DNA from 2 places in the Limnohabitans sp. MORI2 genome. Region 2 is predicted to be linked to the other one. Evidence: predicted binding sites of a transcription regulator. Region 2 holds the regulator's gene; the other holds the start of a gene.

Region 1 (8,939 bases), 260 kb from region 2:
CAGATTGCCATCCGCCCGCACCGCATAGGTTTGGGCATCCACTTCCATGCGTGGCGCATAGTCGTTGTGAATCATGTCACGTTTGCCCACGCTTCTGATGTTCTTCACGGCACTCAAGGTTTTATTCAAACCAAACTTCTGTCCGATGCCCGCTGCCATGCCCGCTTGCGACACAAACGTGAGCGAACCACGGTGCAACGCGCCGCCATACGCTCCAAACATGGGGCGGTAGTGCACGGGCTGCGGTGTAGGAATGGACGCGTTGGGGTCGCCCATCGCCGCCATGGCGATGAAGCCACCTTTCAAAATGATGCTGGGCTTGATGCCAAAGAATGCGGGCTTCCACACCACCAAGTCGGCCCACTTGCCCACTTCTACACTGCCGACTTCGTGGCTGATGCCGTGGGCAATCGATGGATTGATGGTGTACTTGGCGATGTAGCGTTTGACACGCGCGTTGTCATGACGATCCGTGTCGCCTGGTAGCGCACCGCGTTGCGCTTTCATCTTGTGCGCGGTTTGCCATGTGCGAATGATCACCTCACCCACACGGCCCATGGCTTGGCTGTCGCTGCTCATCATGCTGATGGCACCGAGGTCATGCAAGATGTCTTCGGCGGCAATCGTCTCGCGGCGAATGCGGCTTTCGGCAAAGGCCAAGTCTTCGGCAATGGCGGGGTCGAGGTGGTGACACACCATGAGCATGTCCACATGCTCGTCGAGCGTGTTCACGGTGTACGGACGCGTCGGGTTTGTCGAGCTGGGCAACACATTGGCCTCGCCCACCACTTTCAAAATATCGGGCGCATGGCCACCGCCTGCACCTTCGGTGTGAAAGGTGTGGATGGTGCGACCTTTGAAGGCGGCCACCGTGTCTTCCACAAAACCCGATTCGTTGAGCGTGTCGGTGTGGATGGCCACCTGCGTGTCGGTGGCCTCGGCCACGCTCAAGCAGTTGTCAATCGCGGCGGGCGTGGTCCCCCAGTCTTCGTGCAGCTTTAGGCCAATCGCGCCTGCGTTGATCTGCTCGTGCAGCGAATCGGGCAGAGCGGCATTGCCTTTGCCCAAGAAGCCGAGGTTCATCGGAAATGCATCCGCCGCTTGCAACATGCGTTCGATATTCCAAGCGCCAGGTGTGCAAGTGGTGGCAAAGGTGCCAGTAGCTGGGCCTGTGCCGCCACCAAGCATAGTGGTCACACCGCTCGTCAACGCTTCTTCAATTTGCTGCGGTGCGATGAAATGGATGTGCGTGTCCACACCCCCCGCAGTGACGATGTTGCCTTCGCAGCTGATCACCTCGGTGCCTGGGCCAATGACGATGTCCACGCCCGGTTGTGTATCGGGGTTGCCCGCTTTGCCAATGGCCACGATGCGACCGCCCTTCAAGCCAATGTCGGCTTTGACAATGCCCCAGTGGTCAATGATGAGGGCATTGGTCATCACGGTGTCCACCGCGCCGCCCGCTTGTGGCCCTGTGCCTGCGCCGTCACGTGTGCGCTGCGATTGCGCCATGCCATCGCGGATGGTTTTGCCGCCGCCGAACTTCACCTCTTCACCGTAGCCGCCCGCTTTGAGTGTGAAATCTTGTTCGACTTCCACCACCAAGTTGGTATCTGCCAAGCGCAGGCGGTCGCCCACGGTGGGGCCAAACATCTCTGCGTAAGCGCGTTTGCCGATGGTTGCCATCACTTGCTTCCTTTGTCCACAGGACCGTTCACCAAACCGCGAAAGCCAAACACCTGACGATCGCCGCTCAAGTCGACCAACTCGACCGTGCGTTGTTGGCCGGGTTCAAAGCGAACCGCAGTGCCAGAGGCAATGTTCAAACGCATGCCGTGTGCAGCCACACGATCAAAGCGCAAGCCTGCATTGGTTTCTGCAAAGTGGTAGTGCGAGCCCACTTGGATCGGGCGGTCACTGGCGTTTTGCACCACCAACGTGTGCGTGCGTCGGCCGGGGTTGAGGGTGTGTTCGCCCTCGTCAATCAAGAGTTCGCCGGGTGTCATGCGTGCCTCGCCTTACTTGTTGCGACCCATCCACCACATGGCGGCGCCGACCGCCAACGCGATCACAAAGCCCCACACATCGGTAGCGTGGTAGTGCGAAGCACCCTCGATGCCGTGGCCTTCGTGGGCCATGGCCCAAGCGGGCATGAGCGAAATAAGAGAAATTAAACGTTGCATGGTGTACGTCCGAAAAGTGAAATCAAACAATGGGCTGATGCACGGTCACGAGCTTGGTGCCGTCTGGAAACGTAGCCTCGACTTGGATGTCGGGAATCATCTCGGCCACGCCATCCATCACGTCGGCACGGGTGAGCACATTGCGGCCATCGCTCATCAATTGCGCCACGGTCTTGCCGTCGCGCGCACCTTCCATCACGGCAGCGCTAATGAGGGCAACAGCCTCGGGGTAGTTGAGCTTCAGACCACGAGCTTGGCGGCGCTCGGCCAACAAAGCAGCAGTAAAGATCAACAGCTTGTCTTTTTCGCGGGGTGTGAGTTCCATAGTGATTTGAAGTATGCAACATGCGTGCCCTCTTCAACATCGCCCTAAGCCCCTGAATCATTGGCTTTGGTGCGCCACCCCGTCTTGGTGCGCACAACTTTGCGAATCGACACGCATCAGGCTGGTGCATTTTTATTTTTTTGACCTCAAATGGTGCCACTCAATCACGCTTACTTTGCCTATATATAGGCAGTCATCGTTGGTCTAGGGGATACACAAATTGGCACAGGGTTTGCGATAGGTCTCGCGAAGCGCACCGCTACAGCGAGCGCCGAACAACCCTTAATTTTTTGGAGTGAACCCCCATGATGAATCGTCGAGGAAATTTGAAAGCATTGGCCGCCGCAGCTGCGCTGTCTGTCGGCTCATTGGTCTTAGCGCCACAAGCGTTGGCCGCAGACACCATCAAAGTGGGCGTGCTGCACAGCTTGTCTGGCACCATGGCCATTTCTGAGACTGTGTTGAAAGACACCGTGCTCATGGCCATCGACGAAATCAACGCCAAGGGCGGCGTGCTGGGCAAGAAGCTTGAGCCCGTGGTGGTCGACCCCGCTTCCAACTGGCCCTTGTTCGCTGAGAAAACCAAACAGCTCATCGGCCAAGACAAGGTGTCTGTGATCTTTGGTTGCTGGACTTCGGTGTCTCGTAAATCGGTGTTGCCCGTCGTAGAAGAAATGAACGGCTTGCTCTTTTACCCCGTGCAATACGAAGGTGAAGAGCTCAGCAAAAACGTGTTCTACACCGGCGCTGCACCTAACCAACAAGCCATTCCTGCGGTGGACTATTTGATGAGCAAAGACGGCGGCGCTGCCAAGCGTTGGGTCTTGTTGGGCACCGACTATGTGTACCCACGCACCACCAACAAAATTTTGCGTGCTTACCTCAAGAGCAAAGGCGTGAAAGAGTCGGACATCGACGAGAAGTACACACCGTTTGGTCACAGCGACTACCAAACCATCGTGGCGGACATCAAGAAATTTTCTGCTGGCGGCAAGACAGCCGTGGTCTCCACCATCAACGGCGACTCCAACGTGCCCTTCTACAAAGAACTGGGCAATGCTGGCTTGAAAGCCAAAGACGTCCCCGTTGTTGCGTTCTCTGTCGGTGAAGAAGAGTTGCGCGGCGTGGACACCAAGCCCTTGGTGGGTCACTTGGCCGCATGGAACTACTTCATGTCCATCAAGAACCCTGCCAACGATGAGTTCATCAAGAAGTGGGCGGCTTATGCCAAGGCCAAGAACATCGCCGGTCACAAAGACAAGCCTTTGACCAACGACCCCATGGAAGCCACTTACATCGGCATCAACATGTGGAAGCAAGCGGTTGAGAAAGCCAAGTCCACCGAGACCGACAAAGTCATCGCTGCCATGGCAGGTCAAACCTTCAAAGCACCCAGCGGCATTGTGAGCAAGATGGATGAGAAGAACCACCACTTGCACAAGTCGGTGTTCATTGGCGAGATCAAGGCGGACGGTCAGTTCAACGTGGTTTGGAAAACACCAGGCCCTGTGAAAGCCAAGCCATGGAGCCCCTTCATCGAAGGCAATGCTTCTAAGCCCGATGAGCCTGTGAAGAAGTAAACCTTTCTCCGAGGGATTGACTTGGGGGAGGGCACTGCCCTCCCCTTTTTTATGGAAATCTTGATGCACCACTTTTCTATGTCATCGCTCACGCACACGCTGCAAAGGCACATCGCATGTCAGCGCCACTGGGTGCACCGCATCGCTTGTGGATTGGCCATTGTTGTATGGAGCCAAACCAGCGCACTGGCACTCACGGCAGACCAAGCCCGCGCCCTCACCTTGGGCGACACCGATGCACGCGTGACGGCGCTGCAAAAAGCCTTGACCACCCCTGACGCCCAAACCGCTGCGTTTTTGCAAGCCATGGCCGATGACGCTGTAAAAGTGAACGGCACACACGTGCTGGTGGTACGCGATGGCCAAGCGACAGACCCTGTGACCGGTGAAGCCAGTGCGCTGCCTGACACCGCAGAAGACGTGATCAACAACAACCGCATGCGCGGTGAGATTGATGCCGCGTTATCTGCCTTGCAATTGCTCAGCCCCGATGTCGCCTTACGCACGCAAGCCGCCAAATCGGTGCTGAAAGAGCCTGATCCCACCAAACTCGCCATGCTCGAAAAAGCCTTGGCAAGCGAGGCTGATGAGGGCGTGAAAAAACAAATGTTGTTAGCTCGCGCTGCAATTTTGCTCAACAGCGACAACGCTGACGAACGCTTTGCCTCGGCGAAAACTCTGGCCGACAGCCAAACCCCCGACACCCAACTCTTGCTCAATCAACGTCTGAGCCAAGAGGAAGACAAAAAAGTCCGCTCGCAATTGCAAACCTCGCTGCTCACCATCCAGGCCGCGCTGAGCTGGGGCGACAAACTCGGCGCATTGTTTACCGGCATCAGCTTGGGTTCCATCTTGTTACTCGTGGCATTGGGCTTGGCCATCACCTACGGCTTGATGGGCGTCATCAACATGGCGCACGGCGAGCTGATGATGATTGGCGCGTATGCCACCTATGTGGTGCAAGGCCTGTTTCGTCAGTACTTGCCAGGCATGTTTGACGCGTATTTGTTGGTGGCTGTGCCTGCTTCATTTTTGGCAGCAGCCCTCGTGGGCGCGGTGCTCGAACGCTTGGTGTTGCGCCACTTGTATGGTCGCCCGCTTGAAACGCTGTTGGCCACTTGGGGCATCAGCTTGGTGTTGATGCAAGGCGTACGCAGCATTTTTGGCGCGCAAAACGTGGGGGTTGAAAACCCCTCGTGGATGAGCGGTGGCGTGCAACTGCTGGCCAACCTCTCGCTGCCCTACAACCGTTTGATCATTCTTGGCTTCGCTCTGTTTGTGTTGGTCGGCATGACGCTGTTGATCAGCCAAACACGCTTGGGTTTGTTTGTGCGCGGCGTCACCCAAAACCGCCCCATGGCTTCAGCGCTCGGTGTGAACACGGCACGCGTTGACACCTACGCCTTTTCACTCGGTTGCGGCATTGCGGGCTTGGCCGGTTGTGCGCTCAGCCAAATTGGCAACGTGGGGCCAGACCTCGGACAGAGCTACATCGTCGATGCATTCATGGTGGTGGTACTCGGTGGCGTGGGGCAACTGGCAGGCACGGTGTACGCCGCGCTGGGCTTGGGCCTGATGAACAAATTGCTCGAAGGCGTGGCCGGCGCAGTGCTGGCCAAGATTGCGGTGCTGGTATTCATCATCGTCTTCATTCAAAAACGTCCCCAAGGCATCTTTGCCATGAAAGGCCGCAGTGCGGAGGCATGACATGACACATCTACCAGAACCGCCCGCATTGTTGGGCACCAAAGGCTGGGCATTTTTCTTGGCCGCCTTCATCACCGTGTGTGCGGTGGTGCCTGTGCTCAACCTGTGGGTGCCTGCCGACAGCGCGTTCCACCTCAGCGACTACGCCGTGGCTTTGATGGGCAAGATCATGTGCTACGCCATTTGCGCGCTGGCGATGGATTTGATTTGGGGCTACACCGGCATCTTGTCGCTCGGGCACGGACTGTTTTTTGCGCTGGGCGGCTACATGATGGGCATGTACCTCATGCGCCAAATTGGCACCGATGGCAATTACAAAAGCAATCTGCCCGACTTCATGGTCTTCCTTGACTGGAAAACCTTGCCTTGGCATTGGAGCTTCAGCGACAGCTTTGCCGCTACGTTGTTGCTGGTGGTTTTGGTGCCCGGCTTGTTGGCTTTTGTGTTTGGCTACTTCGCGTTTCGCTCGCGCATCAAAGGCGTGTACTTCTCCATCATCACGCAAGCCATGACGTTTGCAGCCATGCTGCTGTTCTTCCGTAACGAAACCGGCTTTGGTGGCAACAACGGCTTCACCGATTTCAAACGCATCTTGGACCTGCCCATTGCCACGCCCGCCATGCGCATGACCTTGTTTGTGCTCACGGGTTGGGCATTGTTGATGAGCTTTCTATTCGCACGTTGGTTGGTGCAAAGCAAGTTTGGCCGCGTGCTGCAAGCCATCCGCGATGCCGAGAGTCGCGTGATGTTTTCTGGCTACTCACCTCTGCCCTACAAGCTCACCATTTGGGTCATCTCAGCCGTGATGTGTGGCATTGCGGGTGCCTTGTATGTGCCGCAAGTGGGCATCATCAACCCGAGCGAGATGAGCCCTGCTAACTCGATTGAGATGGCGGTTTGGGCTGCTGTGGGCGGACGCGCTTCGCTGATTGGCCCCATCGTGGGCGCGTTCTTGGTCAACGGCATGAAGAGCTGGTTGACCGTGACCGCCCCTGAGTTTTGGTTGTACTTCCTTGGCGCTTTATTTATCGGCGTGACGCTGTACATGCCGCATGGCGTGGTGGGCTTGATTCAAAAACTCAGCACCAAGAAAAATGCACAGGAGCGTGTATGACCCCCGATCTGTTTGAAGAAGGCTCAGAGCGTTTGGCCACATACCAAGCGCGTCAGGCGGTTGAAGTCACCTCGGGCGACCGCAGCGCGGGCTATGGTCGCGTGCACGAACCCGGCAGCTTGGATCTCACGCACGGCCGCATCTTGTATTTGGAAGACGTGCATGTGAGCTTTGATGGTTTCAAAGCCATCAACGGTTTGTCGCTCGACATCGCACCCGGTGAGCTGCGCTGCATCATCGGCCCCAACGGGGCGGGCAAGACGACGATGATGGACATCATCACCGGCAAAACCAAGCCCGACTCGGGTCAAGTGTTCTTTGGCAGCACCATCGACTTGCTGCGCCACACCGAACCCGAAATTGCACAACTGGGCATTGGTCGCAAGTTTCAAAAACCCACCGTGTTTGAACAGTTGAGCGTGTTTGAAAACTTGGAGCTCGCCTTGAAAACCCACAAGGGTGTGGCCGCGTCGATGTTCTTCAAACTCAACGGCACGCAACGCGACCGCTTGAGCGAGGTGTTGCACACCATCCACTTGCAAGACAGCGTCACGCGTCAAGCAGGCAATCTGAGCCACGGTCAAAAGCAATGGCTAGAGATTGGCATGTTGCTCATGCAAGACCCCAAGCTCTTGCTGCTCGACGAACCCGTGGCCGGCATGACCGACTTTGAAACCGAACGCACCGCCGAGCTGTTCTTAAGTCTCAAAGGCAAACACTCGCTGATGGTGGTGGAGCACGACATGAGCTTCATCAACACCATCTCCGACATCGTCACCGTGCTGTGCGATGGTTCGGTGTTGGCGCAAGGCACGCTGGCACAGGTGCAAGCCGACGAGCGTGTGATTGAGGTGTACCTAGGCCGCTAACTCTGACGTTCACTATGCAAACACACGACATGCCTTTACTTCAGGTTTCAAACATCAACCAGTTCTACGGCGGCTCGCACATCCTGCGTGACGTGAGTTTTGAAGCGAACTTGGGTCGTATCACGGTGCTGCTCGGGCGCAACGGCGTGGGCAAGACCACGCTGCTCAAGTCGCTCATGGGGGCTGTGCCGATTCGCGATGGCAGCATCACCTTCAACGGCGCGTCGATTGAACGTGCCGCACCGTACGAACGTGCGCGTGCCGGCATTGGCTACGTACCACAGGGACGCGAAATCTTTGCGCGACTCACCGTAGAAGACAACTTGCGCATGGGGCTGGCCACTCAGCCTGCAGGCACAGACATACCTGCTGAGTTGTTTGAGTTGTTTCCTGTGCTGAAGCAAATGCTGCATCGCCGTGGCGGCGATTTGTCAGGCGGGCAACAGCAGCAACTGGCGATTGCACGGGCCTTGGCGTCTGGCCCAAAGTTGTTGGTGTTGGATGAGCCCACCGAGGGCATTCAACCCAGCATCATCAAAGACATTGGCCGCGTGATTCGCATGTTGGCCAGTCGTGGCGACATGGCAATTTTGCTGTGCGAGCAGTATTACGACTTTGCCGAAGAGTTGGCGGATGACTATTTGGTGATGGAACGCGGTGAAGTCATTGCACGCGGCATGGGCTCAGACATGCAGCGGGACAACGTTCGTCAGTTGGTGGCGATTTAAGTTGTTTAGCGCCTGAAGTTTTTCCGTGCGTGAAGGTTTCTCGCCGGAGGAAATCAGGTGATGCGGGTGCGGCGGCTTCCTCATGCTGGGGTACCAGAAATCGTCAGCCGCCGCGCCCGCATCACCTGATCGGTCGTCGAAGAAAAATGTCACCCTAAAAAACTGCCAGCCGCAGTCTGGGGGTAGAGGGCTTGGGCAGGTGACGATTTCTGGTACCCCAGCATGAGGAACCTGCCCAAGTCCTCTACCCCCAGCGAGCCCAGCAAAAAGCAGAAACTACATGGACCAAATTCGAGGCGGCACATTCGACATGCCCCATAGGCCCCGACGCCAAGCCGCCCAAACCCCACGCAACAACGTCTGCGCAGGCTCCACCAGGGGCGACAAGGTGCGCAACACCACCACGCGTGGATGCGGCGATGTCACACCCGCC
Region 2 (8,939 bases):
CGGGCCGTTCCACATGGGTACGCGACGCGACTCTTTGAAGCGCATGCGGCTGGGCAGCTTGAGGTCAGGCGTCAGCATCCAAGCGCTCCAACCTGCGTAGTTTTTCTTCCAGTGGCTGGCAAGCTGGGCAAAGAAATCACCACCGTCTTCGGTTTGCGCAATATCGCGCGCGCCAAAACGTGGCATGTCATCGCGCACCATGCCGCCGCCATAAGCCGCATCATCAAAACCAGCGTCGCCGTTTTGATTCACGTCTTCGTAGGGCGACACATATTCGGTAGGTGGTGAGTAGCGCGCACGGCGAGCAGCGCCCGCAATACCTGCGGCTTCAATACGTTCGCCGTAGGGCGGGTTGACCAACATCACACCTGGCACATCGCAGGGCGGCATGCGCTGCAAGGCATCACCGCCTCTGAGCTGCACCGCGTGTGCCACACCGCCGCGCTCGGCGTTGCGCTGCGCAAAGTCAACCATACGGAAGGCCACATCACTGCCGAACACTTGGGCACGCGGCTCACACTCTTGCGCGCGGGCGTTATCGAGCAAACCATGCCATACGTGCTCTTGGTAAGGAATGAGTTTTTGGAAACCAAATTTGCGCATCGACCCCGGCGCGATGTTGCAAGCAATTTGTGCTGCTTCCACCGCGATCGTGCCGCTGCCGCAGCAGGGGTCATACAGCGGCACGCCTTGGGCCGCAAGTCCGTCGGGGTTGGCGGGTGTGCCATCGCCCATGCTCCAACCGCTTGCGGCCAGCATGGCGGCGGCGAGGGTTTCTTTCAGCGGTGCATCGCCTTTGTCAGCGCGCCAACCGCGTTTGAACAGTGGCTCACCCGAGGTGTCGATGTAGAGCGTGCACTCATCGGTGGTCAGGTGCACATAGATGCGCGCATCGGGCCACTGTGTGTTGACATCAGGGCGCACACCAAACTTGTGACGGAAGCGATCCGCCACGGCATCTTTCACTTTCAAGGCCGCAAAGTTCAAACTCTTCAAGGGGCTGTGCTGCGCGGTGATTTCAATCTTGAACGTCTCTTTGGGGGAGAACCACAACTCCCACGCCACCTCACACGCCGCACGGTACAGGTCTTGTTCTTGGCGATACATCGTGTGTGACAACTCCACCAACACACGCTGCGCCAAGCGGCTGTGCAAGTTGAGTTTCAACACATCGCGCCACGACGTGCGCACCATCACACCGGCACGAAACACGCGCAAGTCTTCGTCACCCACGCCCGTGATGTGCCGAACCTCTTCGGCCAGATAGGTTTCAACGCCCGCCGCACAGGGCAGGAAAAGATGCAGTTGGTTCATAGATTTCTTTAGAGCGCTTTGCGCAATGTCGTGGGCGCAATACGCAGCGCCTCACGGTATTTGGCCACGGTGCGGCGAGCGCACTCAATGCCTTGCTCTTTGAGCATTTCGGAAAGCTGATTATCCGACAGCGGTTTTTTAGGGTTTTCGCTCGCCACAAATTGTTTGATGAGCGCACGCACCGCTGTACTCGACGCGTTGTTGCCGCTCTCTGTCTCAAGGCCAGAGCCAAAGAAATACTTGAGCTCAAACGTGCCGTAGGGCGTGCTCATATATTTATTGGTCGTCACACGGCTGATGGTGGACTCGTGTAGCCCCAACTCTTCGGCGATCTCCCGCAGCACCATGGGGCGCATGGCGAGCTCACCGTGGATGAAGAAGTTCTTTTGACGCTCGGCAATCGCGTTGCTCACACGCAAGATGGTGTCAAAGCGTTGCTGGATGTTTTTGATGAACCAACGCGCTTCTTGCAAGCGCTGTTGCAAACCCGCATGCGCTTCGCCTTTGCCGCCTTTGAGTGCGTTGGCGTAAATGTCGTGCACGCGCAAACGGGGCATCACATCGGGGTTCAAAGCCACCTTGAATTTCGGAGCAGTAGTTGACTTGCCCACACGGGTGACCAACACATCGGGCACCACCACATGACGCTCAACATCTGCAAAGCGGCGGCCGGGCTTGGGCTCTAAGCGGCCAATCAACGCAATGGCCACTTTCACATTGGCTTCGCTGTCGCCCACCAACACGGCCAAGCGTTTGAAATCGCGTTTGGCCAACATGTCCATCGGTTGCTTGCACATGCGAATGGCTGTGTCACGGATCTGCAAAGCTTCTTCACCCTTGGGCTCCAAGGCTTTGAGTTGCAGTGTCAAGCACTCGGCCAAATCGCGTGCACCCACGCCCACAGGCTCTAGGCTTTGCAGCAGTGACAAGGCAACTTGGAAGCGGTGTTCGAGCTCTTCGATTTGCTCTTCGTCGTCGCCACCCAAACCTTCGGCCAAGCTGCGCAAGGTGTCTTCCAGGTAGCCGTCGTCGTTGAGGTTTTCAATCAAATAACGCAAGGCAGCTTGATCAGTAGGGCTCAAGCGCAAAGCCAGTGCTTGGCGATGCAAATGCGAGGCCAGCGACTCTTGCATGCGCGCCAGCTCAGTCGCATCGGCAGCATCACTGTCTGCGGTGTTGTTGCTGTTGCTCGCGGGCGCGTCGCCGCCCCACTCAGAATCGTCCGCAGAAAACTCCACGCTGCCGTCGCCATCCCAGCTCTCAGCCACACCGTCCACACTTGGCTCAGTGTCGCTGGCTGTGTTATCTACACTGATTTCGGACATGACGCCATCGAGAGATGGCACCTCGCGCGTGGTCTCCACCTCGTCATCGCGCGCAGGTGTATCAGCCTTGTCTAAACCAAATTCTTCGCGAGGGGCTTCTTCAAAGTCTTTGTCTAGAAACGGGTTCTCATCGAGCATTTGCTCAATCTCTTGGCTCAACTCCAGCGTCGACAACTGCAGCAGTCGGATCGACTGCTGCAACTGGGGCGTGAGCGCCAGATGTTGGGAAACGCGGAGTGATAAGCCTTGTTTCATGATGCTCGATCACATTCGGAAATGTTCGCCAAGGTAAACGCGGCGTACATCCACGTTTTCAATGATTTCGCGCGGCGTTCCTTGCGCCAACACACGACCATCGCTGATGATGCACGCGTGGTCACAAATGCCAAGCGTTTCGCGCACATTGTGGTCGGTGATCAACACCCCCATGCCACGCGCTTTCAAGAAACCAATGATGCGTTGAATCTCAATCACAGCAATCGGATCGATACCCGCAAAGGGTTCGTCCAACAAGATGAAACGAGGATTGGTGGCCAAAGCGCGTGCAATCTCGACGCGTCGACGCTCACCGCCCGACAAGGCCAGAGAGGGCGACATGCGCAGATGTTCCACACGCAACTCTTGCAACAACGCTGTCAATCGCTTTTCAATTTCATCGCTGTGCAGGGGCTTGCCGTCGTCATCACGTTGTAGCTCTAACACCGCACGCACGTTGTCTTCCACATTCAACTTGCGAAAAATAGACGCCTCTTGCGGCAAATAGCTCAACCCCAAACGCGAGCGGCGATGAATGGGCAAATGCGCCACAGGCTCGCCATCAATCGTGATGCTGCCACCATCGGCACGCACCAAGCCCACAATCATGTAAAACGAAGTGGTTTTACCTGCGCCGTTAGGGCCTAACAAACCAACCACTTCACCTTTTCTCACGGAAATCGAGACGTCGTGCACCACTTGACGGCTGCCATAGGCTTTTTGCAAATGGCGAGCCTCCAAGCGGCTTTCGCTCATCTCTGCTGCATCAGTTGGGGTGAGCACTTCGATCACGGTTTTTCCAATGTTTTATTGCGCGGCGCTAAAACGACTTTGACTCGACCCACAACACCCTTGCCAGCGTCTTGAGGTAAGTGGCCATCAATGCTGAACACATCGGTCAAATTTTCGTAAATGATTAGCTTGCCAAGCATGGTGTCATTGAGCGTCGCGCCACGATAACGGCGCACTTCAGCCTGATCAATGAGCGTGATCCGATCTGCCTTCCCATCAAACTCGATGCGCAAGGCTTCGCCTTCCATGAAGTCATCGTTACCTTCACGCTTTTGTCGAAAAAAAGCACGTTTGCCCGGTTCAGGAAGGATGACACCAAACTGGTAGCCATCCGCATCTTCACGCATCTCGATGCGTGCACCTCGCATGATCATGGTGCCTCGCGTCATGACCGCACGTCCCGTAAAGATACTGACTTGCTTAAGCTCGTCGTGCACCAAGTTATCGGCTTCAATGTGCGTGGGTTTGTCACGATCTGCTTTTTCCGCCGACGCCGCTACCGGCACAATGGCCATCAGCAAAGCAAGTGAGAAAGAAGCAAATGAGGTCAAGGCACGGATATTGCTCGTTGAGTTAAAGCATTCTAACCATCAATAAAGCAATTTTCGTGCTGACCCCGCCATGCAAGGCGGACAAAGACTTAGCGGCCGCGACGAACTTCACCGATCAAGTACTCGGCCACCTGCAGCGCACGATCCATGGTTTGCGTCAAAGAGCCATCGGTGTAGAAACGCCCCGCCACGCCCAAGGACGGCACGCCTTGCACCTTAAAGGCTTCTTGCAACTGCGTGGCACGGCGCGCTTTGCTGGCAACACCGAAGCTGTTGTAGGCCTCCATGAACTTCTTTTCTGGCAAGCCATTCTTGTCAGCCCAAGCTGCCAAAGCCTGAGGCGTGTTGAGTTGTTGGCGCTCGGTATGGATGGCATGGAACAACTTGCCATGCAAAGCATCCACCATGTTGAGCGCCTCAAACACGTAATACGTGCGTTGTTGAGGTTCAAAATCATCGCGAAAACGCACGGGCACACGTTGAATCACCACATCTTTCGGGGCAGCTTTTTTCCAAGCGGTAAACTGAGGCTCAAACGCATTGCAATGTGGGCAGCTGTACCAAAAGAATTCGATCACTTCAATCTTGCCGACACCCACATCGGTCGGCACACGCTTGTCCAGCGGCAAGTAATCTGTGCCTTCCACTGGCTTCTTCGCAGGGGCGGGCCCTTGTGCGTGAACAACGACGGGCAAGTTCGTCACGGCAGCAGCGCTGATCGCAGCGAAAGAAAAATCACGACGCTTCATAAGTTACCTCTTGGTGTTTAACGTTGTACCCGCACCATGGCGGAATCAATGTGCGCAGCATCCAGCTTGGCACGCACCCGTTCGGCTTCGGCTTTGTCGAGCGGACCTACGCGCACACGGTAAACCGTACGCCCGCCTTGGTCACGCTCGCTGATTTTGGTGTCTAAGCCCAACAAAGCGGTCTTGGCACGTTGCGCTTGCGCCTCTTCATTGGTTCGGTATGCGCCAGCTTGCACAAAATAAATAAACGGGTCTGCATTCGCAGATTTATTCTCCGCCCCGGGCTCTGCGGCTTTCGGTTCAAGCACTTTGGCCTCAACAGGCTTCGGCTCAGATTTCGGTTTGGGTTCCGGCTTAGGCTCTGCTGTCTTTTTCACCAAATCGCCTAAGGGGTCAGCACTCTTGGCATCCACCTTGGTCGCAGCATCAGGCTTAGGATCTGCCTTGACCTCGGTTTTACTCTCATCAGACTTGGCGCCTTTCTTGCCATACAGCGGTGCATTAGGGTCCCAGTCTTTATTTTTCTCAGCCTCCGCGGCATCAGAGTCTGCCGTGCGTGTTTGCCCTTTGGTCATGAAAGGAATGGGCATTTTGGTGACGTAGATGGCCACGCCCAGCGCCACGCCAAGTCCGACCACAAGACCTAGGATGAAGCCAATCAAAGTGCTGCCACGCTGCTGATTCATGCGCGAATTCTCCACTCGTTACATGCTGGCGGGCGCTGACACACCCAACACAGCCAAGCCATTGTGCAGCACTTGCGCTGTCGCAGCCACCAGCGCCAAGCGCGCCTTTTTCACCGCTTCATCGTCGACCAAGATGCGCTCGGCATCGTAGTAGCTGTGGTAGCTAGCCGCGAGATCGCGCAAGTAGAAAGTCACGTCGTGCGGCGCAAAGTCTGCCGATGCGGCAGTCAACATCGCTGGGTACTTGGCCAGTTGCAACATGAGGGCTTGCGCTTGGGGGCTTTCGAGCGCAGACAAGTCCACGTCTTTGAGCGCAGCCACATCGCCACCGTCTTTTTCAGCCCACGCACGCAGCACCGAGCAGATGCGCGCGTGCGCATATTGCACGTAGTACACGGGGTTGTCGTTGTTCTTTTGCACGGCCAAGTCCACGTCGAAGGTGTACTCGGTGTCGGGCTTGCGGCTCAGCAAGAAGAAGCGCACGGCGTCTTTGCTGGTCCACTCAATCAAGTCACGCAAGGTCACGTAGCTGCCCGCGCGTTTGGAAATCTTCACTTCTTCGCCGCCGCGCATCACGCGCACCATGGTGTGCAGCACGTAGTCGGGGTAGCCCTCGGGAATGCCCACATTGGCGGCTTGCAAGCCAGCGCGCACACGGGCAATCGTGCCGTGATGGTCTGTGCCTTGAATGTTCACCACCTTGGTGAAGCCCCGCTCCCACTTGGTGATGTGGTACGCCACGTCTGGCACAAAGTAGGTGTAGGTGCCGTCTGTCTTTTTCATCACACGGTCTTTGTCGTCGCCATAGTCGGTGGACTTGAGCCACAGCGCGCCGTCTTGCTCGTACGTTTTGCCAGCCGCTTGCAAGCGGCTCACCGCGTCGGCCACTTTGCCGCTGGTGTACAGACTGCTCTCGAGGTAGTAGTTGTCGAACTTGACGTCAAAGGCTTTCAAGTCAAGGTCTTGCTCGTGGCGCAGGTAAGCCACGGCGAACTCGCGCATGCCGTCCACATCGTTCACATCGCCGCTGGCGGTGAATTCGCGGTCGTCGGACTTGACGGTTTTGCCCGCCAAGAAATCGGTGGCGATGTCTTGGATGTAGTCGCCGTTGTAAAACGCTTTGCTCTCTGGGTTTTCAGGGTCCACAGGCCAGCAATCGTCGCCGGGCTTGAAGCCTTGGGCGCGGAAGTGTGTGCTCTTAGCCAAGGTGTTGATTTGCACGCCCGCGTCGTTGTAATAAAACTCGCGGTAGACGTTCCAGCCTTGGGTTTCAAACAAATTGCAAATCGCATCGCCCAACGCCGCTTGGCGACCGTGACCCACATGCAATGGGCCGGTGGGATTGGCCGACACAAACTCGACCAACACGCGTTGGCCGTTTTCAGCTTGAAAACCGAATTGCTCTTTGGCAGCCAACACCTCGCGCACGATTTGTTGTTTGGCGGCTGGCTTCAAACGGATGTTGATAAAGCCGGGGCCTGCAATCTCAATGTCTTGCACCCACTGTTGATAGGCGGGCGCGGCCAGCAAGGCATCACGCAACTGTTCACCCAACTGACGGGGGTTGAGCTTGAGGGGCTTGGCCAACTGCATGGCGGCCGTAATGGCGTAGTCGCCATGCGCGGCGACCTTGGGGGATTCAAACGCGGCTTTGTTGCCAGAACCGGGCAACAAACCGTCGAGGGCTTGGCTCAGGGCGGCCAGCAATTCTTGTTTAACTTGGAGCATGGCTAGATTTTACGGGGCGGCAAGCTACCACTCATACACAATGCTCATCTGGCACGATCTGTTCGCAATATCGCAGGATATTGACCCAAGCCTCTAAACCACCAAAGTCTTCTGGCTGTAACCCTTTGCCATGAAGCGTTGTTGCATCAAAAGTAATCCCTTCTGGATCACCCAAATAAACTTCGTATTTCTTACGAAGGTGCTCCTTGATTAGCCACTTCGGACGCCACGGAGAATGCGCAAAAGCATTCCTAACTTGATTTACAACGGCACGAAGACCTTGGCGGCTAACTTCTTTATCTTGCTTGCCAAAAACCTGCTCTAAGACCTCATCAGCAGTCAATGCACTTGAACCAATTGCTATTAAGACAAGGTTGTGCATACCCAGAATCAAGTCATGCTTAGTGCCTTCAGGGTAGGCAGGTAATCGAACTCCTCTCTCTCCTGTCAAGATCTCGACGTCTCTGTCAAATAACTCACGTGAAATACGGTCATGTTGGACTTCAACATTTAATCTGAATGCCAGCCCCAATACTGCTTGTGCTGTTCTTAATTTTGCTTTTGGCGTCTCTTCGCCTAAATACTCATCGACAGGGCCATTCATTGCTTATTACTTAGCAACACATTTACCGTAATACTGAGATGAAACCAACTGAGACTGCATCACAGCATTTCTACTGTGTACAGCCTCGCCAGATTTCGCGATCGTCGTCACCATGACGTTGCCCGAAGTAGTGATTTCAACAAAGCTGATACCACCAGCGTTTTGAATGGCCTTCACCTCTGCAGACCCGTTGTTACCCATCAAATAAGCGGACTTCTTTTCATCATCGCTAATGAATCGCAACTCGAAAAGCGGGGATTGTTTATTCAATCCACTGGATGTGGCCTCAAGATTGAACTTGCATTCAAAGCTCAAAGTCGCTGCAATACATAAATTGGCTGTTAATAGAAAAAAGGGAAGAGTAAGAATTTTTCGCATTTGCAAGACTTTGAAATAGTCACACCAAATGTTGCAACTTTGGTTTGCAAAAGAGTTTATCCGCTACAGATCAAACAATAAGCGTAAGCTTTGTATGTAGTGCGCATATCACGCAAAGCCACCATTTCTCAAACAGAGAGTGTCCTCATGCTGCAGCACCCCAGTAGTTGGCATGTCCGTAGTGGTCTTTCAAGAAATCAATCCACAAACGCAAACGCAACGGCAAGTGTTTGCGTTGCGAAAACACGGCGTAAATGCCGTTGGGTGGCGCAGCGAAGTCCTCCAAGACAGGGACCAAAAGCCCTTTTTGAATTTCCGATTCCACTTCCCATGTGCTGCGCCATGCAATGCCATGGCCTGCCAAGCACCAATCGTGCAGGACTTGTCCATCTGAGCAATCCATGGGGCCACTGGGGCGCAAGTGAATCACTTCATGGGTTGGGCCTTCATGACCTTTCCCACTGACGGGCACACGAAATGCCCAGCCACGGGTTTGCGATGCATCACTCGACAAGGTCAAACATTTGAAGCGCATCAAATCGCTCGGCACCTTAGGC

Evidence for each region. The regulator sigma-54, encoded in region 2, starts transcription at its own class of promoters, with help from an activator protein. The targets are predictions, from matches to a motif close to TGGCANGNAANCTGCTTT.
Region 1: a site for sigma-54 is predicted at 2,730-2,747, ahead of urtA (urea ABC transporter substrate-binding protein). Genes of this name have one in related genera too.

The regions. Positions count from the first base shown of each region.
Region 1 covers NZ_AP027058.1:109,281-118,219, reverse strand. The annotation lists gene ureC (urease subunit alpha) at 1-1,686, opposite strand, end outside; gene QMG27_RS00535 (urease subunit beta) at 1,686-2,006, opposite strand; gene QMG27_RS00530 (hypothetical protein) at 2,019-2,183, opposite strand; gene QMG27_RS00525 (urease subunit gamma) at 2,206-2,508, opposite strand; gene urtA (urea ABC transporter substrate-binding protein) at 2,817-4,088, shown strand; gene urtB (urea ABC transporter permease subunit UrtB) at 4,152-5,795, shown strand; gene urtC (urea ABC transporter permease subunit UrtC) at 5,797-6,909, shown strand; gene urtD (urea ABC transporter ATP-binding protein UrtD) at 6,906-7,778, shown strand; gene urtE (urea ABC transporter ATP-binding subunit UrtE) at 7,793-8,506, shown strand; gene QMG27_RS00495 (urease accessory protein UreD) at 8,783-8,939, opposite strand, start outside.
Region 2 covers NZ_AP027058.1:2,493,540-2,502,478, forward strand. The annotation lists gene QMG27_RS11950 (THUMP domain-containing protein) at 1-1,314, opposite strand, end outside; gene QMG27_RS11955 (RNA polymerase factor sigma-54) at 1,323-2,894, opposite strand; gene lptB (LPS export ABC transporter ATP-binding protein) at 2,904-3,650, opposite strand; gene lptA (lipopolysaccharide transport periplasmic protein LptA) at 3,683-4,201, opposite strand; gene QMG27_RS11970 (thiol:disulfide interchange protein DsbA/DsbL) at 4,327-4,986, opposite strand; gene QMG27_RS11975 (SPOR domain-containing protein) at 5,004-5,672, opposite strand; gene argS (arginine--tRNA ligase) at 5,691-7,400, opposite strand; gene QMG27_RS11985 (hypothetical protein) at 7,432-8,004, opposite strand; gene QMG27_RS11990 (hypothetical protein) at 8,011-8,382, opposite strand; gene QMG27_RS11995 (LysR family transcriptional regulator) at 8,528-8,939, opposite strand, start outside.